2 regions of the Megasphaera sp. DJF_B143 genome follow, and region 2 is predicted to be linked to the other one. Evidence: riboswitches for the same ligand, from Rfam matches in the RefSeq annotation. Region 2 holds a riboswitch; the other holds the start of a gene.
The links. Region 2 has a riboswitch for FMN ahead of DBO31_RS03305 (bifunctional 3,4-dihydroxy-2-butanone-4-phosphate synthase/GTP cyclohydrolase II). Riboswitches for the same ligand answer to the same signal wherever they lie in the genome.
Positions count from the first base shown of each region.

Region 1 (6,511 bases), on a different contig from region 2:
GCTTTTTTGCAGCAGAAAGCGGAAGCTGAGCTGCCCGATAAGCGGAAATTATACCAGTCTTTTGCTTTATATTATCTGAGGAAAAATAATTATGAGTGGGCATTGCATTTTTGTATCCTTTGTACGGATTGGAAACGGGCCTTGGACATTCTCGCCAGAGTAGGCCGTCATTGGATGGTGTCAGGCCGGCAGAGAATATTTTGCCATTATATTGAGAAAATTCCCGTTCCATACCGGAAGGATCCTCGTATCTTTATTTCACTTGGCGACATGGCACGTCTGGCAGGTGAGTACGAAAAAGCGGTTTACTGGTATGAGCAATCCGATCAGTTGTTTGCCATAGAGAAAAATTCTGTAGGAGAAAGCGAAAGCTGCCGCGGCCTGGGCGAAATTTATCTGGATATTATTCAGCCTGTTGAAGCCCAGAGATATCTGCATCAGGCTTATAAGGCATTACCAGAAGGACAGGAAGAAAAAAAGGGAGAACTTCTGTATCTCATGAGTGAAAATATGATTAATCATGGAAACTCACGGCTGGCAGAGCGGTATCTGTTATTGCGGCACAAAGTAGTTCCCTTTGATCATGGCGATAGAAATAATCTTCAGGCGCGCATATGGCTGCGAACGGGAAAAATCAGGAATGTCTGTCAGATATTACAAAGAGATAATCTGGACCGGTTGGACCGTGCTCCCGTATCTTTTCGTGACAGTTCACTGATTTTGTCATTATGTTATTCTATTCAGGGAGATATGGAACAGGCTCTGCAGTATGCTGATAAAGCTATCCAGTACGCACAGGCTATCCATTCCCGGTTTATCGCTGTCATTAGTTATGTCCGTATGGGGCATGCCTTGTTACTGGATTATCGTCATAACAAGGATATTTGTAAACAAAAATATGAAAAAGCATTGGAACTGGCAGAACAACTTCCTATTGAAAGGGGTAAGACAGAAATATACTGGGGACAAAGCCTGATGGCTTCGTTGGATGGTAATTGGAGCGAAGCGGAACGAATCGGACGCTATGCATTGGCTATCACACAGAAAGGGAAGGATGCCTGGTTTTCGGCTATTTTGTACCTGACACTGGGTATGGGAGCTGTATTCAGCCATTGTGCCAGTAAAGGGCTTCCCTATTTGGAAAAAGCGTTAGCATTGTATCAGAAATGCCGGGATACTTTGGGGCAGACAGCCTGCTTTTTATATTTTAGTCACAGCTATCAACAATTAGAAAAGCCCGGATTATTCTTAAATTTTTATCAGAAATTTGTGACATACTGTCGTGTCTATCATTATGAGTTCCTGATGGAGAAAAAGTCCATTTTAGGGAATCTGGGAAACATGAGCTGTGATACGCTGCAGTCTTATCATCAGATGATCCGGCCTGCGGCAAATACTGTGACTCCTCTTAATTCTGTCATTACTACCTTTGGAGGCTTATCTCTTATGTTCCAAGGAAGACAGATTTTGTCAGGAGATTGGACCAGGCAGTCGGCCAAGCAGTTGTTTTTACTGCTAATCTCATTTTATGATATCCCCATGAGCCGGGAAAAACTTATGAATATTTTATGGCCTGATGCGGACGAACGGACAGGACGCAATAACTTTAAAGTGACATTGAACTGTCTGCTTAATACATTGGAACCGGAACGCCGGCCACGGATGCCGAGCACATTTATCCGTAAAAATAAGACAAGTCTGCAATTTACAGCATTCAACGACTGCCATCTTGATATCCGGAATTTTGAAGAATTAGTAAAGAAAGGGCTGCAAATGCTTCCCCAAAAAACAGATGAAGGACAGGTTTTGATCCGGGAAGGGCTGGATTTGTATAAAGGAGAATATCTCAGTGGTGAAATATTAGGAGAAGTCTTGTTACAGAAGCGGGATCAATTAAAATTGCTGGCCCTGAATAGTGGCACCCGCCTGGCCGTATCTTATCTGGACCAGAACCGGTATGAACAGGCAGAAAAACAAGCAGAATGGATATTGACCGTGGACCCTTGCTGGGAAGAAGGGTATCGTATTTTACTGCGCAGTTATGGGAGTCAGAAAGACACGGTTATGGTAGAGAAATGGTATCGCAACTGCTGCCAGGTACTGGAACGGGATTTGCATATGCCCATATCGGAGCGGACGAAAAACATATACCAAAAGTTTATAAAGTGAGATGAAAAAGCCCTGTGCAGCATTCAAGAAGCTGGACAGGGCTTTCAATTATGGGTAAGATATTCATTTGTGCATAGACAAGGAAAAGGCTCTGGCCTATAATGGAATTGAACTTATATTTTTATCAATAGGAGCCTGCATTATGGAAACTGTGAAACATGCGGATCATTATAACCGCAATCTGGAATGTCCTGCCTGTGGCAAGAAAAGCCGGTTTAAAATATGGGACCGCATACAGATAGACAAAAATCCCGGACTTCGGGATAAAGTACGGGATTTATCTCTCTTTCGGTTTCAGTGTCCGAAGTGCGGACATGAAACATATCTCGATTATGATTTCCTTTATATTCAGAGCGATCTGCGCCTGGTCATTTATTATGCTCCCGGCGGAGGAGATGTGACAAATATGCATCAGTCACTGCAGAAGCCGGAATATGAATTCATGAAGGCATTCCGCTATCGCCTTATCCGCCAGCGGACGCAGTTACTGGAAAAACTTGCCATTTTTGACGCCGGATACGATGACAGGGTGATAGAAATCATGAAAGTAATGATTCAATCTTTTCTGGTAGCACAGGCCAGCCCGATTCATGCCAGCCTGATTGAATTTACTCACAGTGAATCGGGCGATGCCTTTCATTTTGCTGACCAGAGCCAGCAGAAATCAGGCATGCTTCCGTTTAATGATTCCATGCACCAAACGTATCAGGCACTGGAGCGTGATCTGGGAGAGGCGCTGCCGCCGGATGACATGCTGGAAATCACACCCCAATGGGCAGTTTCCTTTGTAAAGGACCATCAGGATTTATTTGCCTGACGGGCCATGTAGTCTTTGATATCTTTCAATGTAATGAAGGGCAGATGATACATATCTGCCAGGTGCCATAACTGAGGTGTACGCATCATGGTTCCGTCTTCGGCCATGATTTCACAGCATAATCCGGCTTCTTTCAGGCCAGCGAGACGCATGAGATCTACCGTGGCTTCTGTATGTCCGCCGCGGGTGAAAAGTCCGCCTTCTTTGGCGATGAGGGGAAACATATGCCCGGGACGACGGAAGTCTGACGGACGGGAAGCGTCTTCTGTCAGCATACGCGCCGTATAAGCCCGTTCTACTGCGGAAATACCTGTTGTTGTTTCTACGTGGTCTATGGAGACGGTAAAGGCCGTTTCATGGTTGTCCGTATTCCGGGCTACCATAGGCGGCAGAGCAAGTTTTTCTGCAAAGGCCGAACTGATGGGAAGGCAGATGAGACCTTTTCCATGAGTCGCCATGAAATTCATATTTTCTGTTGTGCAGTACTGGGCGGCGCAGATAAAATCACCTTCATTTTCTCTATCCGGATCATCTGTGGCGATGATAATCCGGCCCTGGCGCAAAGCATCCAGTGCTTCATCGATAGTGTTGTACGTTCGTTTCATTGTCATAATGCATGCCTCCGTATATAAGGGTATTGGGAATTGTCTTCAGCAAAAAAATAACCCTGACCAGGACGGTCAGGGCATACAGGCACAGCATCAGACAGACTGCGGACGCAGCCTGAGATTGCCTTCTTCCATCCAGACTATACGGTCGGTTTTGGAATTGCACCAAATCATGCGCCAAAGCGCTAGCGGACTATACCGCCGGTCGGGAATTGCACCCTGCCCTGAAGACATTTTTATTATACCATTAATTTTACGCATTGCAACTATGTAGCAGGAGAAATTTAAAGAATCAAAAAGATATCATTATGAAAATCAAAATAGACAAAAACGGTCAGGCAGATATAGAATCTGCATGCGCTGAACAGGAGGAACGGTATGAATATAGCTCATTATGTTAAAGCAAAAAGCTTGGAGGAAGCCTGGCAGTTAAATCAGAAACGGTCAGCGGTTATCCTGGGTGGCGGTTGCTGGCTGCGCATGTCTCCCCGCCGCAGGGTGGCAACGGCAATTGATTTGATGGATTTGGGACTGGATGAAATACGCGAAACAGAAGAAGCATTTTATATTGGAGCTATGGTGCCATTGCGCCAACTGGAAATTTCTGAATCACTGGAAACGTATACCCAGGGGGCTATGAAGGAAGCATTGCGTCATATTGTGGGTACACAATTTCGCAATATGGCGACGGTAGGAGGGAGCATCTGGGGCCGGTTTGGCTTTTCTGATGTATTGACACTCTTTCTGGCTTTGGATGCAGAAGCCGATTTATATAAAGGCGGACGAATACCCCTGTCTCTTTTTGCGGAAAAGACGGCAGATACGGATATTTTAAAAGGCATATATCTCCCTAAAAAGAAACGGCGGACGGCCTATGCTTCGCTGCGGCTGAACGCGACCGATTTTCCTGTCCTGGCCTGTGCCGTATCCCGCACAGCAGATAGCGTCTCCTGCAGTGTGGGAGCACGACCGATGAGAGCACAGGTACGATGTCTTCCGGCAGGTACGGGAATGACCGGGGAGGAAGCGGAACGGGCGGCCCGTGAAGTGGCGGATTCTTTATCTTTTGAAGATAATATGCGGGCCAGCCGCATATACCGGCATGATATGGCGATGGTTCTGTGCAGGCGGTTGTTATTACAGACGGCAGGGGAGGGAGACTAATGAGAATTCAGTACTGGCTTAATGGAAAGATGGAAAGTGATGAAATTTTACCAGGACAGATGCTGTATGAATTATTGCGTAAAAAGGGATGTTATAGCGTCAAATGCGGTTGTGAAACGACAGCATGCGGATTATGTACGGTATGGCTGGAGGAAAAACCGGTACTGTCCTGTGCCGTGCTGGCCGCCCGCATTGACGGAAAGCATGTTATGACACTGGAAGGACTGCAGGATGAAGCACAGGAATTTGCCCGGTATATGGGACAAGAAGGCAGCGATCAGTGTGGATTTTGTAATCCCGGTTTTGTCATGAATGTGCTGGCTATGGCAAGAGAATTAGATAATCCTGGAGAAGAAGAAATCAAAGAATACCTGGCAGGCAATCTCTGCCGATGTACGGGATATGTCAGTCATATGAGGGCATTGAAACGGTATCTGACAGAAAAAGGAAAGGGGATGCGGTTATGAGAGAAATCAACCGGGTGGTTATGAAAAAAGATGCCCTGCAACTGATGACAGGAAAACCGGCTTATACGGAAGATTTAGCACCGGAAGGCTGTCTAATCGTCAAAGCTCTGCGCAGCCCTCATGCCAGAGCCATCGTACGTCATGTTGACACGAAAGCTGCCCTGACCGTTCCGGGCATTGAATGCATCCTGACAGCAGAGGATGTCCCTAAGACGCGGTTTACTATTGCCGGCCAGACCTATCCGGAACTCAGTCCGTATGACCGGCTTATACTGGATAGACAGATACGATATGTTGGAGACCCAGTGGCTCTTGTAGCCGGGCGTGATGCGGCATGTGTGGATAAGGCTATGCGCATGATAAAGGTGGAATATGACATACAGGAGCCTCTTCTCGACTTCCGGCAGGCCGTGGATAATCCTATTGTGGTTCATCCGGAAGATGACTGGAACCCACGTGTACCGGTCGGTGGTGATAACAGACGAAATATTATTGCCCAGGCGGAAGAAGACTGGGGCGATGTCGATACGGCATTCCAGAAATCGGATGTTGTGATTGACCGGATCTATCATACAAAACAAGTACAGCAGTCTATGATGGAAACATTCCGGGCGTATACGTATTTGGATGAATTTGGCCGTCTGGTCATTGTCAGTTCGACGCAGGTTCCCTTTCATGTACGACGCATTGTCGCGACAGCCCTGGAAATTCCCAAATCGAAAATCCGTGTAGTTAAGCCACGTATCGGAGGAGGCTTTGGTGCCAAGCAGACGGTTGTCATGGAATGTTATCCTGCTCTGATTACTATGCGTACGGGAAAACGGGCGTATATGGCCTATACGCGGGAAGAGGCCATGACGGTTTCCTCTCCCCGGCATGAAGCAGATGTTCACGTGCGTTTGGGGGCTTCCCGGGATGGTATTATCCAGGTGATTTCTGTGGAATCGCTCTGGAACGGTGGTGCGTATGGTGACCACAGCCCGACGACGGTCACGTTGTCGGGACATAAATCGATTCCTTTATACAATCGTTTCTCTGCATTCCGGTTCCGGTACACCGCCGTGTATACCAACACGATTGCTGCCGGAGCATACAGGGGGTATGGTGCTACCCAGGGGATTTTTGCACTGGAATCGGCTGTGAATGAATTGGCAGACAGACTACATATGGATCCGGGAGCACTGCGGCTTCAAAATATCGTACAGCAAGGTGAAAGGATGCCGGCATATTTCAACGAAACAGCACTGAGCTGCAATCTGGGAGAATGCCTGAAACGGGTTCAGGCT
Region 1 covers NZ_ONTA01000013.1:258-6,768, forward strand. The annotation lists gene DBO31_RS09205 (hypothetical protein) at 1-232, opposite strand, end outside; gene DBO31_RS00270 (bacterial transcriptional activator domain-containing protein) at 271-2,169, shown strand; gene DBO31_RS00275 (CpXC domain-containing protein) at 2,312-2,986, shown strand; partial or broken gene ribB (3,4-dihydroxy-2-butanone-4-phosphate synthase) at 2,992-3,597, opposite strand; FMN riboswitch at 3,714-3,830, opposite strand; gene DBO31_RS00285 (xanthine dehydrogenase family protein subunit M) at 3,973-4,758, shown strand; gene DBO31_RS00290 ((2Fe-2S)-binding protein) at 4,758-5,225, shown strand; partial or broken gene DBO31_RS00295 (xanthine dehydrogenase family protein molybdopterin-binding subunit) at 5,222-6,511, shown strand, end outside.
Region 1: linked by a shared signal. The riboswitch ahead of ribB (3,4-dihydroxy-2-butanone-4-phosphate synthase) and the one ahead of DBO31_RS03305 (bifunctional 3,4-dihydroxy-2-butanone-4-phosphate synthase/GTP cyclohydrolase II) in region 2 are both predicted to bind FMN.

Region 2 (23,337 bases):
GCTGCCTACGGCAGTGCTCTCGTAAATCTTTTACGCAAGGCCGGCTACCATGTACAGGCTGAATATTATATCAATGACGCCGGCAATCAGATGGATAATCTGGCGGCTTCCGTCAATGCACGCTATCTGGAACTTTTAGGATATCCTTCGGAAATCCCGGAAAACGGATATCACGGCCATGACATCGTTGAAACGGCCCAGGCCATTATAGACCAGGACGGGGATGCGTATTTATCTATGGCAGAACCGGAACGGCTGGCGTACTTCAAGGACCGGGCCTATGCAGAAAAACTGAAGGCCCTGCGGCAGGATCTGGCTGCGTTTAATGTCCATTATGATAACTGGTTCAGCGAACGGACTCTCCATCCCGATGCCATCCGCGCGGCCTGTGATGAATTGAAAAAACGGGGCAAGGCCTACGAAAAAGACGGGGCGCTCTGGCTGAAATCGACCGATTACGGCGACGATAAAGACCGGGTCATCATCCGCGATAACGGCGTGCCAACCTATCTGGCTGCCGATATTGCCTATCACAAGAACAAATATGAACGGGGCTTTAAGAAGATGATCAATATCTGGGGTGCCGATCATCATGGATACGTAGCCCGCGTCAAGGCGTCCATGGCAGCTCTCGGATATGATCCGGCTCAGCTGGAAGTGCTGCTGCTGCAGATGGTCAGCCTGTTCCGCGATGGCAAGCCCGTGAAGATGAGCAAGCGGACTGGCCAGGCAATCACCCTGAATGAACTGATTGAAGAAGTCGGGACCGATGCAGCCCGGTATTTCTTTATCATGCGCTCTCTCGATACACAGCTCGACTTCGATCTGGATCTGGCGAAATCCCATAGTAATGAAAATCCGGTATATTATATCCAGTATGCCCACGCCCGGATTTACAGCATTTACAAACAAATCGAAGAAGCGGGCGGTACTATCCCGGAAGACTGGTCTGATGTAGTCTGGGATACGCTGAAGGAACCACAGGAACTGGAACTGATCAAGAAGATGGCGGCTTTTCCGGAAGAAATCCAGATTGCCGCACGGGAACGGGCTCCACACCGCATAGCTCATTTTGCTCATGAACTGGCCAGCCTGTTCCATAACTTTTATAACCATTGCCATGTCATCCAGTCTGATAAGGATCTGGAAAAAGCAAGACTGGCCCTGGTTACGGCTGTCCGCATTACCATCGCCGGATGTCTGGCCATTTTAGGGGTTTCTGCTCCTGAAAAAATGTAATATAATATACCTTATGATTTCCTGCCGCAGTTGCGGCATCTTACAGTACTTACTTTATCAGTCTACGAGCAGTCATGCTCAGCAGGGAGGAATTATGGCTAAATACATATTTGTGACAGGCGGGGTTGTTTCATCACTCGGTAAAGGGATTACGGCAGCGGCACTGGGCCGTCTTCTGAAGAATCGTGGTTTCAAGGTTACGATTCAGAAGTTTGACCCCTATATCAATGTAGACCCCGGTACGATGAGCCCCTATCAGCACGGTGAAGTTTTTGTCACCGACGACGGCACGGAAACAGATTTGGATTTAGGTCATTACGAACGTTTCATTGATATCAATCTGGGTAAGAATTCCAATGTCACGACCGGCAAGATTTACTGGTCGGTGCTTCAAAAAGAACGGCGTGGCGATTATCTGGGCCATACGGTACAGGTTATTCCCCACATTACCAATGAAATCAAAAACCGCGTGTACCGTGTAGGCGATGATGACAATGCCGACGTCGTCATTACGGAAATCGGCGGGACTGTCGGCGATATTGAAAGCCTGCCGTTCCTGGAAGCCATCCGCCAGATAAAGAAAGAAGTAGGCCGCAATGACGTGTTGTATATTCACGTCACTCTGGTACCGTACATCGGAGCTGCGGGCGAACTGAAGACGAAACCGACCCAGCACAGCGTAAAAGAATTGCGGGGTATTGGCATCCAGCCCGATATTATCGTCTGCCGTACAGAACGGCCGCTGTCTGATGAAATGAAAGATAAACTGGCCCTGTTCTGCGATATTGATAAAGATGCTGTCATCGAAAATAAAACACTGGACAGCATTTATGAAGTACCGCTTCTCCTTTCTGAAGAAGGATTGGATCGTATCGTACTGGAAAAACTGGATCTGCCGGATAAACCGTGCGATATGGAAGACTGGAAGAAGATGGTCCATGCTATCTATCACACGGAACATGACCTTACGATTGCCCTCGTAGGCAAATATGTAGCACTTCACGATGCCTACCTCAGTGTAGCCGAAGCACTGAGTCATGCCGGTTATGCCTATAAGACCAAAGTGCATATCAGATGGATTGATTCGGAAACGCTGGAACCGTCTGATGCCAATCTTGATGAAGTGTTCAGCGGTGTAGATGGCATTGTCGTACCCGGCGGATTTGGCAACCGCGGTGTAGAAGGCAAGATTAAGACGGTACAGTATGCGCGGGAACATAAGATTCCCTACCTGGGGCTTTGCCTGGGCATGCAGTGCGCTGTCATGGAATTCGCCCGCAACGTCGTAGGCCTGAAAGGGGCAACGAGTTCGGAATTCCAGGAAGATGCCGAATTTCCGGTCATCGATCTCATGCCGGATCAGGTGGATATTTCTAACAAAGGTGGTACGATGCGCCTCGGCTTATATCCCTGCAAACTGGCTGAAGGCACTAAGGCACGGGAAGTTTACGGACAAGACCTTATTTACGAACGGCATCGTCATCGCTGGGAATTCAACAATAAGTACCGGACAGAACTTACCAAAGCCGGGCTGGTCATATCGGGGACATCTCCTGACGACCGGCTGGTCGAAATTGTAGAACTTCCGGATCACCCCTATTTTGTCGGCTGCCAGTTCCATCCGGAATTTAAATCCCGTCCGACTAAAGCCCATCCGTTATTCAGAGGACTCATCTCGACAGCGTTGGAATTAAAAAATAAATAAATCCGTCTGTATATTCTGCTGCTCCGCTATATCATGCGGAGCAGTATTTTTTGTGGCATCCTGCCCGAAAAGTTTATCGTTTAAGTTATATTTGTTGTCACTTTTTGATATAGTACTTTGTTCTAATTTTTCACATACATGGCCCAGGCTATGGTGATAATTCCATAAATCAGATAAATTCTCATCTATGCATCACGAATATGTGATGAATACAGACCTTTTCTATATATAAAATACGCATAATCAATATGCGGAATAGGAAAAATATTTTGGGACAAAAGTCGATAATCATGCGGAATATATAGAAGACACGCGGAAATAGGGCAGGAGCTTGCTATAATTTTCACATTGAATAATAAAAGAGATGATGATATAATGATAACGATTGAAAGTGGATAATTCTGTCCTGATAAAACGTTTATCTGCTTTCGAAAGAGCGGTCACCTAGTGATTGCAGATTTGTAAGCACCCCTTTGGGATACGATATAGTGCAGTCGGAATTCATCGGCGGCATTACGGCTTTCATGCCGTCTTGTAGAGGCGTCAAGTTATTCGACAGGTTTTTGACAGACAAGAAATATGCCGGGCCGGAAAACGTATCGCTTCTCTAAATTGGTTGCTTAATGTTTTTATTTTTTCATTATATATTTAATGAGGTGATTTTTGATGTTGAAAACCTTTAAAAGAGGTGGGGTTCATCCTGACGATGGCAAAATCTATGCAAAAGATAAAGCCATAGAAACCCCAGCAATACCGGATCAAGTAGTCATCCCGATGAGCCAGCATTTTGGCGCTCCTTGCACTCCGACAGTCAAGGTTGGCGATCATGTCAAGAAAGGGCAGCTCATTGGTACGAGCGATGCTTTTCTCCATGCTGACATCCATGCTTCTATTTCCGGTGATGTTGTCAAGGTAGCTCCCATGCCGCACAACATGATGGTTAAGTGCATGGCTGTTGTCATCAAATCGGATGGTAAGGATGAATGGGCTGATGGCATTCCCCAGGAACGGGACTGGACTAAGCTCGAAAGCAAGGAAATCATCGAACTGATTAAAAAAGCAGGCGTTGTAGGCTGCGGTGGCGCTACCTTCCCTGCTCATGTAAAATTTACGCCTAACAAACCTGTCGATACTTTCATTGTAAACGGTGCCGAATGCGAACCGTATCTGACATGCGACTACCGTGCCATGGTAGAAGATGAATATGTTCAGAAACTGGTAACCGGTGTCCAGATCATCATGAAAGCTCTCGGTGTACATCAGGGTTATATCGGAATTGAAGATAATAAACCGGAAGCTATCGCCAAACTGACAGAAGCTTTTAAAGATATTCCGGAAGTTACGGTTCAGCCTTGTGTCACGAAATATCCGCAGGGCGCTGAAAAAATGATGATTGAAGCCATGACAGGCCGTCAGGTCGAACCAGGCGGACTGCCGATGAATGTCGGCTGTGTCGTAAGCAATGTCGGTACGGTCATTGCCGTTACCGATGCCGTATGCCATGGTATCCCGTTCATTTCCCGTCTGACGACTGTAACCGGTGACTGCATCAAGGAACCGAAGAACCTGAATCTCCGTATTGGTACATTGTTCCAGGAAGTCATTGATTATTGCGGCGGTTTCTCCCAGACTCCCGACCGGGTAATCGGCGGCGGCCCGATGATGGGTCTTGCCCAGTACCAGCTCGATGTTCCTATTACCAAAGGTGCATCTGGTATCCTCGCATTATCGCCTGAAAAATGCCAGGTTGGTGAAGAATCTCCGTGTATCCGTTGCGGCCGTTGTGTAGAAGCATGTCCGATGGGTCTTATCCCGAGTCAGCTGAGCATCTTCTCTTCCTGCCAGGCATGGGATAAATGCATGGAATACGGTGTCATGAACTGCGTTGAATGCGGCAGCTGCGTTTATACCTGCCCGGCAAAACGCAATATCGTCCAGTATATCCGCAACGCCAAGGCACAATGCAAAGCTATGCAGAGAGCAGCACAGGCCAAAGCCGATGCGCAAAAGGCTAAGAACTAATTGGAAGAAGGGATATCATGAGTCCAGAAGCGAAAGGACAAACTATAGGAAAGGATGCTAAAGACATGCAGGAATTAAATCTTACTGTATCATCTTCACCGCATGTTCGCTGTAACGAAAGCATTCCTAAGATTATGTGGAATGTTGTAGCTGCTCTCGTACCGGCTGCTGCGTTCGGCGTTTACTATTTCGGTGCCAATGCACTTCTTAACATGGTCGTTGCAGTTGTGTCTGCAGTTATTTTTGAATTTTTATGGGAAAAAGCACTGCACAAGAAAGTCACTATCACCGATGGCAGTGCCGTCATCACCGGCCTTCTGCTGGCGATGTGCTGCCCGCCGAGCCTTCCCTGGTGGATGAGCATCGTCGGTTCCTTCCTGGCCATCGTCGTATGTAAACAGTCTATGGGCGGCCTTGGTTATAACCTCTTTAACCCTGCTCACGTCGGCCGTGCCGGCCTGATGGTTTCCTGGCCGATTGCCATGACGACATGGACAAACATGGACGGCAGTGCTGCTGTCAATGCCGTTGCCGGACCTACTCCGCTGAATGCCTTCAAGCATGGCGGTCAGGATGCATTGTTCAATGCATTCAATGCCACCGACTGGGGTACCATTTATCAGCAGATGTTCTTTGGCATGCGCAGCGGTTCCGCTGGTGAAACCTGCACGGTCCTGTTGATTCTCGGCGGTCTCTATCTGATCTGGAAAGGTTACATCAAATGGCAGGTTCCGGTTGTCATGATTGCAACTGTCGGCGTTCTTACTGCTATTATTTACAGCCCCAATGCTGCTGTATTTGAAATGATGGCCGGCGGCCTCATTATTGGTGCTTTCTTCATGGCAACAGATATGGTCACGGCTCCGATTACACTGAAAGGCCAGATTATTTTTGCACTCGGTGCAGGCCTTATTACCGTACTGATCCGTGTACTCGGCGGGTATCCGGAAGGCGTTTGCTATTCCATCCTGCTCATGAACACACTGACTCCGCTGATTGACCGTCTCGTCAAACCGACCGTCTTCGGTGAAGTAAAGGCAAAGGGGGCTAAATAAAATGGCAGACAATAATAAGAGCGGTATCTTCAAAATCGCTATGAATCTGGTTTGCACGTGCCTCGTTTCCGGCTGTATCATCGGTCTCGTATTCTTCATTACCGGCCCGACGGCTGCAGCGAAAGCAGAACAGATGAAACAGGATTCCATGAAAGCCCTGGTCGATGCTGACCAGTTCGTTCCTGTTCCTGGTGAAACGGATACGTTCATCGCTCAGAAGGGCGGACAGAAAGTAGCGTATATCATTCCGACGGCTCCGAAAGGATATGGCGGACCGATCAAAATGCTGACCGCCGTTTCCATGGATGGCAAAGTCATCGATTATACGGTTCTCGAAGCCAATGAAACTCCGGGCCTCGGCGACAGAGGTGCTAAATCCCCGTTTAAAGACCAGTTCAAAGGCAAAAAAGCAGAAAATCTGGAAGTTACCAAAAATGCCTCTGAAAAGGATAAAATTCAGGCTATGACGGGTGCCACCATTTCTTCCCGGGCCTTTACAAAAGGCGTAAAAGAGGCTGTTGAAAAAGCAGCGCAGTTAGGGGGTAAATGATAATGAATCTTTGGAAAGTATTTACTAGAGGCATTATTGAAGAAAACCCGTACTTCGTCCTGGCCTTGAGCCTGTGCCCGGGCCTCGCCGTTACAACCAGTGTCGTCAATGGTCTGACTATGGGTTGTACAGTATGGTTCGTTATTACCGCCAACAACACGGTAGTTTCGATTATCCACAAATTGATTAACAAAAAAGTCCGTATCCCTGTATACATCACCTGTATTGCTACCATCGTAACGTGCGTACAGTTGTTCCTGCAGGCCTATGCTCCGGACCTGTATAAAGCTCTGGGCGTATACCTCGACCTGGTTGTCGTATTTGCTATCATCCTGGCACGTGCAGAATCGGTTGCTTCCAAAAACGGCGTCGTCGTTTCGTTCCTCGATGGTATGGGCATGGGCATCGGCTTTACGATTGCTATGTTCCTTATTTCCTTTATCCGTGAAATCCTTGGCAATGGCACCTTCTTTGGCATGCCGGTCTTTGGCGATGCTTATCAGCCTGCCCTGATCATGGCCCTGCCGCCGGGAGCTTTCATGCTCATCGGTTTCATCATGGCCGGTTTCAAAATCTGGAATAAGCATGTTGAAAGACAGAGACAATTGAAAGGGGTTGAAGGATAATGGGCGCATATTTTACGCTGTTTATCGGAGCTGTTCTGATTAACAACTTCGTATTGACCAAGTTCCTGGGCCTGTGTATCTTCTTCGGCGTTTCCAAGAACTTAAATGCATCCGTCGGGATGGGCTTTGCCGTAACGTCCGTCATTACCCTCAGTACAATCCTGGCCTGGCTGCTTTACACGCAGGTTCTCGTTCCACTTCATCTGGAATTCCTGCGTACGATTTCGTTCGTAATTCTGATTGCCAGTTTCGTGCAACTATTGGAAATTGTCATCAAGAAAGAATCTCCGACGCTGTATAACATGTGGGGGATTTACCTTATGCTGATTGCAACGAACTGTATCGTTCTGTCCGTTCCTGTTATCAGTGTTACCAACAATTACAACTTCGTTGAAAACATCGTATTCGCCGTTGGTGCCGGCCTTGGCTTTGCTCTGGCTCTGATCCTCATGGCCAGCTGCCGTGAAAAACTGGACTATGCAGATGTACCGGAACCGCTCAAGGGTACACCGATTGCCTTCGTTGTAGCTGGTATGCTGTCCCTGGCATTCCTCGGCTTTTCCGGTATGATATAACGGAGAAAAGGAGATGTACTAGATCATGGATTATACGTTAACCGCGATCATGGCTGTCGTCATTCTGACCTGCATTGGCCTCGTATTTGGCTTTGTCCTGGCCTCGGCAGATAAGAAGTTTGCCATGGAAGAAAATCCGCTCATCGGCGAAGTTAAAGAAGCACTGCCGCAAGGTCAGTGTGGTGCTTGTGGTTTTGCCGGTTGTGCAAAATATGCTGAAGCTGTCGTTCTCGATCCGGATGTTCCGCCCAACCTTTGCGTACCTGGCAAAGCAGCTGTTGCTGCTGTCGTAGCTAAACTGACAGGGAAAGTCGCCGAAGCAACGGAACCGAAATATGCCCACGTCAAATGCCGTGGCGGCAATGGCATTGCCAAACTTGCTTTTGAATACAAGGGCGTACATGACTGTGCTGCTGCCAAGCTGGTCCAGCAGGGTCCCAAGTTCTGTAAATTCGGCTGCCTTGGATTTGGCAACTGCGTACGCAGCTGTCCGTTCGGCGCTATGACCATGGGCGAAAATGGTCTGCCCCAGGTCAATAAAGACATCTGCACTGGCTGCGGCAAATGCGCCAGTGTCTGCCCGAACCATGTAATAGAATTGCTTCCTATCAGTGCAAAAGTAAGCGTAAGCTGCAGCTCCAAAGATTTTGGTGCACCGGCTATGAAGAACTGTAAAGCCCTCTGCCTGGGCTGCGGTTCCTGCATGCGCAACTGCTCGCATAAAGATGAAGAAGCCATCAAGATTATCGATCACCTCGCCGTTGTCAATCAGGATGTCTGCCACCATTGTGACAATGCTACCTGCCTGACCAAGTGCCCGACTGGTGCTATCGGTGAAATGATTAAAGGCGTCTATAAGAAAGAAGAAACGAAAGAAAACGTAGGTTAATATATGGATCTGAAACGCTATGCCCGTTATCTCAGCATGGCTGCGCTTTTGATCGTTATGAGCTGCTCCGGGTGTTCACTGCATCCGGAGCAGTCTTATAATAAGAGCACCATTGCCATGGATACGACGATTCAGCTGTGGGCAGAAGGAAAAGAAGCAAAAGAAGCCGTAGAAGAAGGGCTCGAACGGGTACATCAGCTCGATAGTCTGGCCAGTGCCCAAAATCCGGATAGTGATATAAGCCGCATCAATGCAGCGGCCGGTCAATCCTATGTCCAGGTAGACCCGTCAGTCTATGAAATGATTGCCATTGCCAAAGAATATTCGGAAAAGACCCAGGGGGCATGGGACATCAGTGTCGGTATCATCACAAAATTGTGGGATATCGGAAATGATGACCAGCATGTTCCGTCCGATGAAGAAATTGCATCGGCCCTGACTCACGTAAATTATAAGGATATCCTGCTCGAACCGGGAACTCACAGCGTCATGCTGGCGAAAGAAGGGATGTGCCTCGATCTGGGCGGTATCGCCAAGGGTTTTGCCGTCGATGAAGTTCGCAAGATTTATGAAGCCCACCACATTCAGAGCGGGCTCATCAACATGGGGGCCAGTTCTATGTATGCCGTCGGCAGGACGAGCAAGGATAAGCCATGGAAAATTGGTATCCGCCATCCCCGCAATGATTCTCCCGATACGTATCTGGGCATCGTTTCTATTGAGAATCAGGCCTTAGGCACTTCCGGGGATTATGAACGGTACTTCATCCAGGATGGCATCCGCTACCATCATATTTTTGATCCGCGGACCGGCCGACCAGCCCGTTCCGGCGTTATGAGTGATTCTGTCGTCATTGATGGAAAGGTTGATCATGCCGGTATGCTCAGTGACATGTTTACGACCATTATCTTTGTCCTTGGACCTGAAAAAGGGATGGAATTCCTTAAAAATCTGGATGGTGTAGAAGGCGAAATAACGGCGGAAGACGGCACTGTATACATGACGGAAGGGTTTAAGGACCATTTTTCTGATCTTAACGAGGACTTTCATCTGGTGAAGTAAATCCTGTATTCTGTGGATTTTCTCGTTATACGATTGATTATAAAGACATTCAATAAATTTTAAATTATATATTTACATTTCCTTTATAATGTAAGATAATATATGTATGCAGAAATCTTTTAATCTTGCATTAACTAACGTAAGGGGGATGTAACCTGAATGGATCATATTGACGAAAAAATCCTGACAATTCTTAAGAAGAATGGCAAGGCTTCAGCTACGGAAATCAGCAAAATAGTCGGCCTGTCTATACCGGCTGTTTCAGAACGAATCCGTAAAATGGAACACAATGGTATTATTGAAGGCTATGGGGCTAAAATCAGCCGCCGCAAGACGGGCTATAACGTCACGGCCTTTATTATGGTCAACCTGGAACGTTCCGGTGATGTGGAAGAATTCCGCCAGAAAGTTGTCGAATTTAACCAGGTATTGGAATGCCATCATGTGGTCGGTGCTTTTGACTACCTGCTGAAGGTATTGGTCAAGACACCGGACGATCTGGAACATTTCCTCATGGAAGAGCTCAATGAAATTCCGACGGTAGCTTCATCTCAGACATTCATGTGTCTTTCTACTTTGAAGGAAGAATGGAATGTCAATGTGCAGTGAAAAAAGAAACGGGCGTGCAAAGCAGTTTTGCTTTCGCACGCCCATTTCTTTTTATAGAGCTGATTTATTTATCTAATATGTTTCCGTCAAGGGAGATGGTAGCCACCTGCCAGGGAATGAACTTGCCACTCTGCTGCAAGGCTTTTTTGGCTGCCATTTCCAGTCCACCGCAGCAGGGAACTTCCATGCGGACGATAGTTACTTCTTTTATGTCATTGCTGCGGATGATTTCCGTCAACTTTTCTGAATAGTCGATGTCATCCAGTTTGGGGCAGCCGATAAGGGTGATACGGTTTTTGATGAAGTCTTCATGAAAACGGCCATAAGCATAGGCGGTGCAATCGGCGGCGATGAGGAGCCGGGCACCGTTAAAATATGGTGCATGGGCTGGTACCAGTTTGATTTGTACCGGCCATTGGCGCAACCGGGACAGGGACGGCTGGGATGATGCGCATCCAGAATCCTGGCCTGTAAGTACCTGGCTCTTCTGGCCGGGACAGACAGGCTGCTCCTGATGCAGTGTCTGCATGCGGCTTCCGGGGCAGCCCGTTCCGGTATAATGTGCTTTTTGGTGTTCCGCTACCGCCTGGGCATCATAGGGAGCCGCTTCACGTTCTTCAAAGGTAATGGCATCGGTCGGGCAATGGGGAAGACAGTCACCCAGGCCATCACAGTAGTCGTCCCGCAGCAGCGTGGCTTTGCCGTTTATCATGGCAATCGCTCCTTCGTGGCAGGCCCGGGCACAGGAGCCGCAGCCGTTACATTTATCCTGATTGATGTGAATGATTTTACGTTTCATTTGAATTTCCTCCTTAATACACAGGGTTTTATGATATACTTTTATTCAGAGTGCTTTTGTTTATATCATTAGTATAGTACAATAAGAAAGAAAAATCTGTTGTTATTCTAACAATGAGGTGCGAAATGAATCAAAATGTGACTGTATTAAAAAAATTGCCCTTATTTCTGGGAATTAACGAAAAGGAAATCGATGTACTCCTTAAAGATATGGGAAGCCGTGTACGTTCATACGATAAGGGAAATTTTATCTTTTATGCCGGTGATGAAGTGCATGCATTGGGCATTGTTCTACATGGTAGTGTCCATATTATACAAGAGGATTACTGGGGAAATCGTAATATACTGGCATATGTCCCTGCAGGAGGCATGTTTGCAGAAGCTTTTGCCAGTCTTCCCGATGCCCGTTCTGCCGTCGATGTCATGGCGGTAGAAAAAAGTGAAGTGCTGTTCATCAATCTCCGCCACATCCTGGGTGGACATACGACGCTGACGGAAAGTCAGAAAACATTGGCGGCCAATCTGCTGGCAGTATTGGCTGGAAAAAATCTTGTACTGACTGAAAAAATACGATACATGTCACAGCGTTCGACAAGGCAGAAACTGATGGCCTATTTATCACACGAAGCGAGAAAAAGAGGCAAGGATACGTTTTCCATCGAATTTAACCGGCAGCAGCTGGCAGATTTTTTATCCGTAGACCGGTCTGCCATGTCGGCTGAATTGGGCAGAATGAAGCGGGATGGCCTTATTGACTATAATAAAGAAACGTTTACCCTGTTCCATAGCTGATTTAGACGGGAAAGGGAACTGCCATATGGAAAAAAATCTGAATATTTCCGTTAGTTAGTGTATAATACTAATGAAAATATATAAAAAACGCATAGCATTAGAGTAACTTAATTGGAGGGGTACACATGAAAAAGAAAACTGCAGCCCTAGCGCTGGTTCTGTCCTGTTTAGTCAGTTCAGCATTTGCAGCAGATTATTCTCATTTGGTCATTATGCATACTAACGATACTCATGGATACGATCAGCGTGCCGATGGTGTCAACGGTATGGCAACCGTTGCGGCACTCAGAAAAGATTTTGAAGCCCAGGGAAAACAAGTATTACTGCTCGATGCAGGGGATGCAATCCAGGACAACAATCTGGTCAATCTGAGCAAAGGAAAAACGGCTATTGATTTCATGAATGCCGCCGGATACGATGCCATGGCCCTGGGCAATCATGAATTCGATTATGGGGCGGATGTCACACAACAGCGCATCAAGCAGGCTCATTTCCCCGTCATGTCAGCGAATATCATCGTAGACGCCACGGGAAAGCCGTTTACTCCGAAGACACATGCCATCCTTAAAAAAGGCAATCTGAACATTGGCGTATTTGGCCTGACGACCCCTTCGACGGTGACGACTTCCAACCCGAAAAGTACGCGGGGACTGACGTTCCTGGCTAAAGATAATATGTATACGGCTGCTCAAAAGGAAGTCAATGCATTAAAAGATGCAGACTGTGATCTGGTCATTGCCATCGGTCATCTGGGAAGTGCTCCCGATGCAGCGGGAGACCGGTCGGACGATGTGCTCAATCACGTTCAGGGAATTGACATTTTTATTGATGGCCATGATCATGTCATAAAAGACCGTACAGTAAACGGCACACTGTTAGCCGAAACGGGGGCACATCTGGCCAATATCGGTGTCATTCAACAGGTTGATGGGAAATGGAAAGAAGACCTGTATCCTTATGGACGATATAATAAGGAAGATCCTAAAGTAAAAGCTATAGTAGATAAGGCACAGGCCCGTATTACCAAGAAATTGGCCAGTGTGGTCGGCACAACGGCGATGACACTCGATGGCACACGCGCACCCGGCGTCCGGACTGAAGAAACGAATCTGGGTGATTTTCTGGCCGATGCCTTCCTGTGGCAGGTACGTCAGGCTACAGTGTTACAGCATGTCCGTGTTGATGGGGCTATCATGAATGGCGGCAGTATCCGTGCTTCTATCAACAAGGGAAAAATCACAGAAAATGATTTGCTGCTCGTCATGCCTTATCACAACTACCTCCAATATGTGACGATGAAAGGATCGACGTTATTGGAAATCCTGGAAGCCGCAACCTGTACGACCCCGAAAGCTATTGGTGCATTTCCGCAGGTAGCAGGGATTGAATACACCGTCGATACGCGGGTACCTTATGCCAAAGGGGACGTATATCCTCATTCCACCTATTATAGTCCGGCAAAACCGGGAAGCCGCGTGACCATTACAAAAGTAGGTGGCAAATCCTTCAACCCCGATGCGACGTATTGCATCGTCGTTCCCGATTATCTGACATCGGGTGGCGATACCTATTCTGCCTTGACAGATCCCGCTAAAGTAACGGTTGGTGATGTCGATTATCTCGATGTCGATGCTGCCCGCAATTATATCAAAGAAGCTCTGGGAGGAAACGTGGGAGATACGTATGCAAAACCACAGGGCCGTATTACGATTATTTAGACAAAAGGGAAAGAAGGATTCAGTATGGAAGCGAAAGAAATTCCTCAGCCCCATACCCAGCTGACCAAAGCCATTGACACGGATTCTGCCATTATCATGGGAGATCCTGCACGGGTAGATACGATTGCGAAATTGATGGATCATGTCGTTCCCTGGGCCTGTAACCGGGAATACAAATCCATTATTGGCATGTACAAGGGGAAAAAGATACTAGCTATGTCTACAGGAATCGGAGCACCGTCTGCGGGCATTGCCGTGGAAGAAATGCATAATGTCGGTATTAAACGGGTTATCCGCGTCGGTTCTGCCGGAGCCATGCAGCATGATATACCGCTAGGGCAGTTAGTGATTGCCGAAGGAGCTGTCCGCGATGATGGACTGTCCCGCAAGTATGTGCCGGAAATATATCCGGCCGTACCGTCCTTCCGGCTCCTGGCCCTGGCCCATACATATGCTCCAAAGGCCTGTTATGGCATTATCCGTTCGCACGATGGATTTTATATGGATGACAATGATAAGACCGAAGCGTTCTGGTCTGAAAAGGGCATTGTCGCCGATGATATGGAATCGGGGATTCTGATGATTATCGGCCGCTTGCGCCATATGGAAACATTGTCGATCCTGAATAATGTCGTCCTCTATCAGGGAGACCTGGCAGAAGGTGTCAATGATTTAGTGAATAGTGCCGATCTCGTGGCAAAGGGAGAACAGGACTCGCTCGTGACGGCTCTGCAGATCCTTTCTGATCCGGAAGGAGAAGCATAATATGGAAACAACACAGCATAATTGGTTTTATAGCCAGCTCTTTACCAACTGGAAGCGCTTTGAAGTTACCTATGTGGCCGTGCTGATTTTATTGCAGCTCGTCGTCTATGCCATCGCCCCCGACAGCATCGTCGGCATGATTTCCGGCGTAGCCGGAGTGCTTTGTCTGGTATACGGCATGAAAGGCCGTAAAATATCTTTTATCTTTGGCTTTGTACAATGCGTTGCCATGACATACATTGCCTGGATCAGCCATGCCTATGGGTCTTTTGCCATGGATATCGTCTATGTCATTTCCCAGCCGATAGGATGGTATATGTGGGGGCATCAGGAAACGACTCATTCGTTTCAACCGGGGACGCGGAAAAAAGTATTTATGGCAGCCTTCATTGCCTGGGCGGCCGGCTGGTTCGTCCTGGCCCAGGTAGGCGGCCAGCTGCCTTATTTTGATTCCATTAACTTCGTAGTCAGCTTTATAGCTCAGATTCTCTACATTCTGAAGTATAATGAAAACTGGTCTCTCTGGATTTTTGTCAATATTGCCAATTTTATTTATTGGACGATTTTATCGGTTCAGATGGTACTGGGGGACAACACGATTGGCACCCTGGGAGCCAACTTGTCCCAGGTGGCGTTACAGGCCGCTCTGTTGTTCAATGCCATCTATGCACAGAAAGTATGGTCCAGCGGTGAAGCCGATAATGAAGGCGGCGCAGCTTAAGATTACGTAATACACATATGATTCCGCTTAAAAAAGCAGTAGCATTACGCAAAAACGCGTAATGCTACTGCCTTTTTTACAATCACTTATTTCAGATGAGTCAAGATATGCCCCATCTTATTTTTCTTAGTTTCCAGATAGAATTCATCAAATTTCTGGGCCGGCATTTCAATGGGAACCCGTTCGACGATTTCCACGCCAAACCCTTCGAGACCGTAAATCTTGAGGGGATTATTGGTAAGGAGCCGTAATTCCCGGGCACCCAGGTCCTGGAGTATCTGGGCACCGATCCAGTATTCGCGGAGATCCGGGGCAAAGCCCAGTTTTTCGTTGGCTTCTACTGTGTCATACCCCTGTTCCTGCAAGGCATAGGCTTTGAGCTTATTGATGAGGCCGATGCCGCGTCCTTCCTGGCGCATATACAGGAGGATGCCCCGCCCTTCCTTATTGATCTGCGTCAGGGCGGCGGCCAGCTGTTCACCGCAGTCGCAGCGGCAGGAACCGAAGACATCACCGGTCAGGCATTCCGAATGGACCCGGCAGAGGAGATTTTTGCCATCGCCGATTTCGCCTTTGACGAGGGCGACATGGTGTTCCCCGGTCAGGTCATTGATATAACCGTAAATCTTGAATTCGCCGTATTTGGTAGGCATCTTTGCCGTAGCTTCCCGCACGACGTGTTTGTCATGACGACGGCAGTAATTCTGCAGATCGTGGATGGAGACGAAAGTCAGGTGGTGAGTGCGGGCCAGTTCCCAAAGTGCCTTGGATTGCATGATTTCGCCGCGTTCATCGAGGATTTCGCAGCATACGCCGACTTGCTTCAGCCCGGCCAGGCGCAACAGGTCCAATGTGGCTTCCGTGTGGCCGTTGCGCATGAGGACACCGCCCTTGACGCCGGTCAGGGGAAATACATGTCCCGGCCGGGTAAAATCATCAGCTGAGATAGAATCTGTCGCGGCTTTCTGGATAGTACGGGCCCGGTCTTCTGCCGTGATACCCGAATCTGTATCTTTATAGTCGATAGAAACGGTAAAAGCCGTATGGTTGTTGTTGGTGTTTTCGCCTACCATAGGGAACAAGCCCAGCTTATGGGCATATTCCTGACTGACGGGCAGGCAGATGAGTCCCTTGCCATGATTCATCATGAAATTGACGTTTTCCGGGGTGCAGTACTGGGCAGCGCAGATGAAGTTGGCTTCATCTTCCCGTTCGGGATCGTCGGCAACCATGACGATATGACCAGACTGCAATTCCTGGATTGCTTCTTCAATCGTATTATATGTTTGTTCTTTTGTATCCATCAGAAACCTCCTGTATATAATTAAAAGCCCTGTTGCACTATGCATGCACAGGGCTTTATGACAATAAGAATACACATACACTATCATCATATCTTCTCTCATCCAGACTCTACTGTCGGTTTTGGAATTTCACCAAATCGTACACTGCGTGTTCGCGGACTGTCACCGCCGGTCGGGGATTGCGCCCTGCCCTGAAGATTATTCTATTATACCTGCAAATAGAAAGGAAGTAAAGAGACACCTTTCAGGTATTCATTCCACATCAAAGATTTTACCGGGATTGAGGATGTTGTTTGGATCGAGCGCTTTTTTTACGGCCCGCATCATGGCCAGTTCGTCGGGATTGGTGAATTCTTCCATCAATGCCTTGCGTTTGCTGCCAATTCCGTGTTCACCAGACAGACGGCCACCCAGCTGATAAATGAAACGATACAGCTCCTGCTGATTTTCCGAAACTTTTTCTTCCCATTGTTCGTATGTGAGGTCCTCGTTTTTCAAAATGTTCAAATGAATATTGCCATCTCCGGCATGGCTGGCGATGCGTGTGATGAGGCCATATTTCCGGGCCAGTTCCAGAATCCGGGCCAGAAGCCGCGGCTCCTGATCGACAGGGACGACGACGTCTTCCTTACATACGATAAGGCTTTCGGCACGTACCGCTTCGGCAAAGGCCTTGCGGGCCTGCCAGATCCGGGCCGGGTCGGCGACCAGTACGGAAGAAGCACCACTGGCCGTGCACAGTTCGTCGAGGACGATGGCTTTATCATCGAGGTCGTCTTCACTCGTGCCTTCTACTTCCACAATCAGATAATTGCCCGTATCGCTGCCTTGGAGCGTTTCGTTCAGATAGCGTTCTACGGATTTGATGGTGATGTTGTCCATAAACTCAACGCACGTCGGCGTTATGCCGGCTTTTATGATTTTATTGACGACGCCGATGGACGCTGCTGTGTCGTCGAACACGGCGAGAAGGTCCAGCTTGTACCGGGGTTTGGGGAGTAATTTCAACGTGGCTTTGGTGATGATGCCCAGTGTTCCTTCTGATCCGATGACCAGCTGATCCAGACAATATCCCGTCGATTGCTTCTGCAGGCGGGCACCGAGCTGTACAATCCGTCCCGTAGGATTTACGATTTCAATGGAATAGACCTGATGCCGCGTTGTCCCGTATTTTACGGCCCGGTTGCCACCGGCATTGGTCGCGATGTTTCCGCCGATGAAACAGGAATCGCCGCTGCAGGGGTCGCCGGCATAGAATAATCCTTTTTCTTCAGCGGCTTTTTGCAAATCTGACGTGCGCACACCCGGTTCAACGACTGCGTACAGGCTGTCTGTATTGATTTCCAGGATATGGTTCATTTTTTCCAGTGACAATACGATGCCTCCATAGATGGGAACAGCTCCGCAGGCCAGCCCTGTTCCGGCACCGCGGGGAACGACAGGGAAATGATACTCGTTGGCCAGCTGTACGATGGCCGCGGCCTGTTGGGCTGATTCGGCAAATACGACGGCTTCCGGCATATGGTGGTATGCCGGATCGGTTACTTCGTCATGGCTGTATGGCTGCATGGCGTCAGTCTCTGTAAGGACATTTTTGCTGCCGGCAATTTCTTTCAGCCTGGTCAGTATTTCATCGTTTATCGGTGTATATGGCATAACGTAGCCTCCTTTTCGAATACATATGTCTATTATAGGAGAGATTCTCCTATTTTAAAAGGGGATAATCTCTAAGAAATGGGCCCTTTTCGTCAGCCACATTACGGCATTTCCCTTTAAATATCGGGAAAAGGCTTTATCTTGTAGTCATTTCAAGGTATACTATAAGTTAAGATTTTTTTAATCTGAAAAGGAGCTGAGACATGACGGTGAAACGTACAGGACGACCGCGCCTATCCGGGCAGGGCAGGAGACGGAACGTCCGCCGCAGGAAAAAGGCGGGCTGGTCTGCTTATAAGCGGATTGTCGTGGCTATTTTGATTTTTGGCGGCCTGTTTCTCGGTTCCAAGATATATGAGTTATGGCAGATTCATCAGGATATGACGATAACGGTCAACCAGGAACGGGAATTGACTGAAGAAAACCAGAAACTGCATGAAGAAAAAGACCGGCTGTCTTCACCGGAAGAAATCATGCGGCAGGCGCGGGAACAGTTCGGACTGGCAAAGCCGGGTGAAATCCCATACCGTCGCTGATGGGGCGGAAAGGCAGTAGAAAGCATAATTTACGATTGAATTTTTTAATGTTTATTAGTATAATGTGTGTAAACGCTATTTGCGACGCGTGTCTATAGTTAAAGGAGGATGTCTTAGCAGCATGACAATCGAAGTAGGCAGTGTATTGGAAGGAACTGTTACAGGAATAACCAAGTTCGGTGCATTTGTCGAACTGCCGGATAAAAAAATTGGTCTCGTCCATATTTCTGAAGTAGCAAATGAATATGTAAAAGATGTTCATGATTTCCTGAAAGTTCAGGATAAGGTACATGTCAAGGTATTATCTATTGATGAAAAAGGGAAGATCGGCCTGTCTATCAAGCGGACACAGCCGGCTCCGGAAAAGAAAGAGTTTCATTCCAAGCGGGAATTTCACCACCACAATGGCGGGTTTGACATGAACCGCCGCGCTCCCCAGTCTCTGTCCTTTGAAGATCGGCTGAGCAGATTTTTGAAAGAAAGCGATGAACGGTTGATGGATCTGAAACGCAATACTGAATCGAAACGCGGCGGCCGCGGTGCCCGGCATGCTGATTAATTCCGTATCCAGGAAGGTATGGAGGGAAAAGAGTATTCCGACAGGGAATGCTCTTTTTGTTTCTTCCTGTTATGCGAAAAGGAGCAGTTATGGAACATGATGTATATGCCGTTATCGATATCGGATCAAATTCTCTCCGCTTCATGCGGGGAAAAAGAGACCGGGACGGACAATGGCATTTTTCAAAAAAAGAATTAGTGACGACCCGTCTGGGAAAAGACGTATCCAGGACCGGCCGTTTGTCCAGCGAAGGAGTAGAGGCCTCGCTGGAAGCTATGCGGCAGTGGAACGATGCGTACCCGGATCTGTGCGTTTGCGCCGTAGCGACGAGTGCCGTGCGGGAAGCTTCGGACGGACAGGCATTCCTGGCGGAAGTACGGGCCCGCTTTGGCTGGCACTGCCGTATTCTCAGCGGGCTGGAAGAAGCCTCGTTCAGCTATCGCGGAGCGGCAGGCAGTGCGCTGCCCGGAATGGTCGTGGCAGTCCTCGATATAGGGGGCGGCAGCAGTGAAATGGCACTGGGAAAAGAGGGAAGGAGCCTCTGGTCGCATAGTTACCCCATGGGGGCCGTGCGGTTTTGTCAGGACGTATCCGGTCCGGCGGCATGTGACGCGCTGGAACGGCGCTGCCGCAATCAGTGGCTGCCCATACCGGCTGTTCCTGACCGGCTGCTGGGCGTGGGCGGCACGCTTACGTCACTGGCAGCTATGGAACTGGGACTGGATCCCTATGATGCGGACCGGGTAGAAGGCACTGTCATTACCCGGGATTGTCTGTCAGGCTGGATTGACATACTGAAACGTATGACGCCGGAGGAACGGCGTCATATAAAAGGACTGCAGCCACGGCGCAGCGATATCATCCTGCCCGGTCTGCTTATAGCCCGTTCGTGCCTTTGCCATTATGATATTCCGGAAATCCAGATCAGTGAAAAAGATCTCATGGAAGGTATTTTTTACAGCCAGGCGTTCCAGGATGCGGCCTGGCGGAACCGATGAAGTCCACGGCCGGACGCCTCCGGGATAAAGTAGAGTCATTCTGCCGGCATGAACAGCTGTTCCTGCCGGGTGATCACCTGCTCATTGCCTGTTCCGGCGGGCCGGACTCGCTGACCTTGCTTGATGTGCTGGCATCTCTGCGCCGTGCGTGGAATCTGACGCTGACCGTGTGTTATGTGCATCACGGCATCCGCCGGGCGGCTGATGATGAGGTTCCGGTAGTACGGAAGGCGGCAGAAGAACGGGGCTGTGGTTTCATGTGGGAATTTGTCGATGTGCCCCACGTTGCGGCGGTGACGCATCAGAGTCTGGAGACGGCCGGAAGGACGGAACGCTACCGCATTCTACGGCAATGTGCAGCACGATGCCAAGCTTCGGCAATTGCTGTAGCACATCAGCAGAACGATCAGGCCGAAACGGTGTTGCAGCACCTGTTGCGCGGCAGCGGCCTTCAGGGCCTGGGCGGAATCCGACCTAAAAATGGCGACATCATCCGGCCCCTTCTGGCCTTGACACGGCGGGATATAGAAGATTATATTAAAGAACGGGGACTGGTTCCCTGCGAAGACGAAACCAATCAGAGCCGGGAATACGGGCGGAACCGCATCCGCCTGGAACTGATACCACAACTGGAGAAATATAATCCGGCAGTCATAGCCGATTTGAACAGGCTGGCCGTGCTGGCCGGTGCCGACGAGGAATTTCTTTCCCGCCAGACGGAACAACGGGCTGCTTCTCTGGTGCAGGAAGACCAGAAGGGCGCCAGTATCGAAAAGAAGGCCCTGCTGTTACAGCCACTGGCTATGCAGCGACGCCTTATCCGGTATTTGTTTTCCCGTGTGCTCCAAAGTTTTCATGATGTGCCATTCCACTATACGGAAACCGTCCGCCAGCTGGCTGCAAAAGGTGCCGGTCATTGCTTTGAAGGGCTGGGCCTCTGTGTATATACGACAAAAGAACAATTGTGTTTTACCCGTGCTGCCCGGGGGGCATTTAAAAAGCGGCAGCATCATTGATTCATATTCAGGAGGAAAATCATGCATAGTGACGTAAAGCAAGTTTTATTTACAGAAGAACAGATCAAGGCCCGCGTACGCGAATTAGGCGCGCAGATAACGAATGACTATAAGGGGAAAAATATATTGCTTTGTGGCATTTTAAAGGGGGCCGTCACATTCTTTACCGATCTGGCCCGCTGTATCGATGGTCCTGTTGAATTTGATTTCATGGTCTGCTCCAGTTATGGCGCTTCGACGACTTCTTCGGGCTTTGTCAAGATCCGTAAAGACCTGGACAGTGATGTCAGGGGCCGGGATATCCTCATCGTCGAAGATATCATAGATACGGGGGTTACGCTCAGCAAATTGAAACCCCTTCTCCTGGAACGGGGGGCCGCTTCCGTAAAGATTGCGACGCTGCTCAGCAAGCCGTCGCGCCGGAAAGTAGATATCCCTGTCGATTATAATGGATTTGAAATCCCCGACGCTTTTGTCGTAGGATATGGACTGGACTATAACAGCCGCTATCGGAATCTTCCGTATATTGGCGTATTGAAAGAAGAAGTGTACAGTCATTAAAAAATGTTGTTGCTTTCCTTAAAGTGTGATAATATAAGAATATATTTGGTTACTTCTCTCTCCTTGCGGCAGGGATGAACCTGTATATTCATAAAAACGTGCGCGAAAGGAGCAGTATTTTGAGTAAATTTGTGCGGAATGTAAGCCTTTACTTACTTATTATTATCGTTGCCGTCTCCATCATAGATGCTTTTACGACTAATAAGTCAGACAAGTCCGAAATCACGTATACGAATTTCATGAATCAGGTCCAGCAGAAGAAAGTAGATGCTGTACAGATTACGGATGATCATGCCATCGTCGGTCAGTTGAAAGATGGTACGTCCTTCACTTCCTATGCACCGACTGATTCGGCCTTGCTGCCGGCACTTCGGGATGCCGATGTCAATATCATTGCCAAGCCGCCTGAACAGCCTTCCTGGTGGATGAGCATGCTTAGCAACGTGCTGCCAATCCTGATCCTGATTGGTGTGTGGTTCTTCATCATGCAGCAGACACAGGGCGGTGGCGGCCGGGTCATGAATTTTGGTAAAAGTCATGCCAAAATGCATGGAGAAGGAAAAATCAAGGTTTCCTTCAAAGACGTTGCCGGTGAAGATGAAGCTAAGGAAGAGCTGTCAGAAATCGTCGAGTTCCTGCGCAACCCGAGCAAATATAACAATATCGGCGCTAAGATTCCGAAAGGGGTTCTTCTTTTCGGACCTCCCGGGACGGGTAAGACGCTGCTTGCCCGTGCTGTTGCCGGGGAAGCAGGCGTGCCGTTTTTCAGCATCAGCGGTTCGGACTTTGTAGAAATGTTCGTCGGCGTCGGTGCGTCCCGTGTACGTGACCTGTTTTCCCAGGCCAAGAAAAATGCCCCCTGCATCGTCTTCATCGATGAAATCGATGCCGTAGGCCGTCAGCGTGGTGCTGGCCTCGGCGGTGGACATGATGAACGGGAACAGACACTGAATCAGCTGCTGGTCGAAATGGACGGGTTTGGCGCCAATGAAGGAATTATTACCATCGCCGCGACGAACCGTCCGGATATCCTTGACCCGGCATTGCTCCGTCCTGGCCGGTTTGACCGTCAGATTACTGTAGACCGTCCGGATCTGCGGGGACGGATTGCCATCCTGAAAGTACATGCCAAGGGGAAACCGTTGGGTAAGGACGTCGATCTGGAAACGATTGCCAAGAAAACACCGGGATTTACCGGGGCCGACCTGGGCAACCTGCTCAATGAAGCGGCTCTCCTGGCCGCACGTCAGGATAAGAAAGTCATCAATATGCCGGAACTGGAAGAAGCCAGTGAAAAAGTATGCTTCGGTCCGGAACGGCGCAGTCATGTCATCAGCGAAAAGGAAAAACGCCTTACGGCTGTACATGAATCAGGCCATGCGCTCATTGCCTATCTGCTGCCTGATGCCGATCCGGTCCATAAGGTCACGATTATTCCCCGCGGCCGTGCGGGCGGATATACGATGATGCTTCCGGAAGAAGACCGGTCTTACGAAACGAAGTCATACTATCTGGCTCAAATCCGCGTCGCCCTGGGTGGCCGGGCTGCAGAACAGATTGTATTCAACGAAATCAGCAGCG
Region 2 covers NZ_ONTA01000113.1:929-24,265, reverse strand. The annotation lists gene argS (arginine--tRNA ligase) at 1-1,239, shown strand, start outside; gene DBO31_RS03375 (CTP synthase) at 1,334-2,944, shown strand; gene rsxC (electron transport complex subunit RsxC) at 3,611-4,966, shown strand; gene DBO31_RS03365 (RnfABCDGE type electron transport complex subunit D) at 4,984-6,021, shown strand; gene DBO31_RS03360 (RnfABCDGE type electron transport complex subunit G) at 6,023-6,571, shown strand; gene rsxE (electron transport complex subunit RsxE) at 6,574-7,197, shown strand; gene DBO31_RS03350 (electron transport complex protein RnfA) at 7,197-7,772, shown strand; gene rnfB (RnfABCDGE type electron transport complex subunit B) at 7,798-8,661, shown strand; gene DBO31_RS03340 (FAD:protein FMN transferase) at 8,779-9,723, shown strand; gene DBO31_RS03335 (Lrp/AsnC family transcriptional regulator) at 9,883-10,332, shown strand; gene DBO31_RS03330 (ATP-binding protein) at 10,397-11,131, opposite strand; gene DBO31_RS03325 (Crp/Fnr family transcriptional regulator) at 11,257-11,922, shown strand; gene DBO31_RS03320 (bifunctional UDP-sugar hydrolase/5'-nucleotidase) at 12,048-13,640, shown strand; gene DBO31_RS03315 (nucleoside phosphorylase) at 13,665-14,405, shown strand; gene pnuC (nicotinamide riboside transporter PnuC) at 14,407-15,126, shown strand; gene DBO31_RS03305 (bifunctional 3,4-dihydroxy-2-butanone-4-phosphate synthase/GTP cyclohydrolase II) at 15,213-16,430, opposite strand; FMN riboswitch at 16,517-16,633, opposite strand; gene DBO31_RS03300 (FAD-binding oxidoreductase) at 16,683-18,086, opposite strand; gene DBO31_RS03295 (septum formation initiator family protein) at 18,290-18,622, shown strand; gene DBO31_RS03290 (S1 domain-containing RNA-binding protein) at 18,744-19,181, shown strand; gene DBO31_RS03285 (Ppx/GppA family phosphatase) at 19,271-20,179, shown strand; gene tilS (tRNA lysidine(34) synthetase TilS) at 20,176-21,195, shown strand; gene hpt (hypoxanthine phosphoribosyltransferase) at 21,217-21,756, shown strand; gene ftsH (ATP-dependent zinc metalloprotease FtsH) at 21,876-23,337, shown strand, end outside.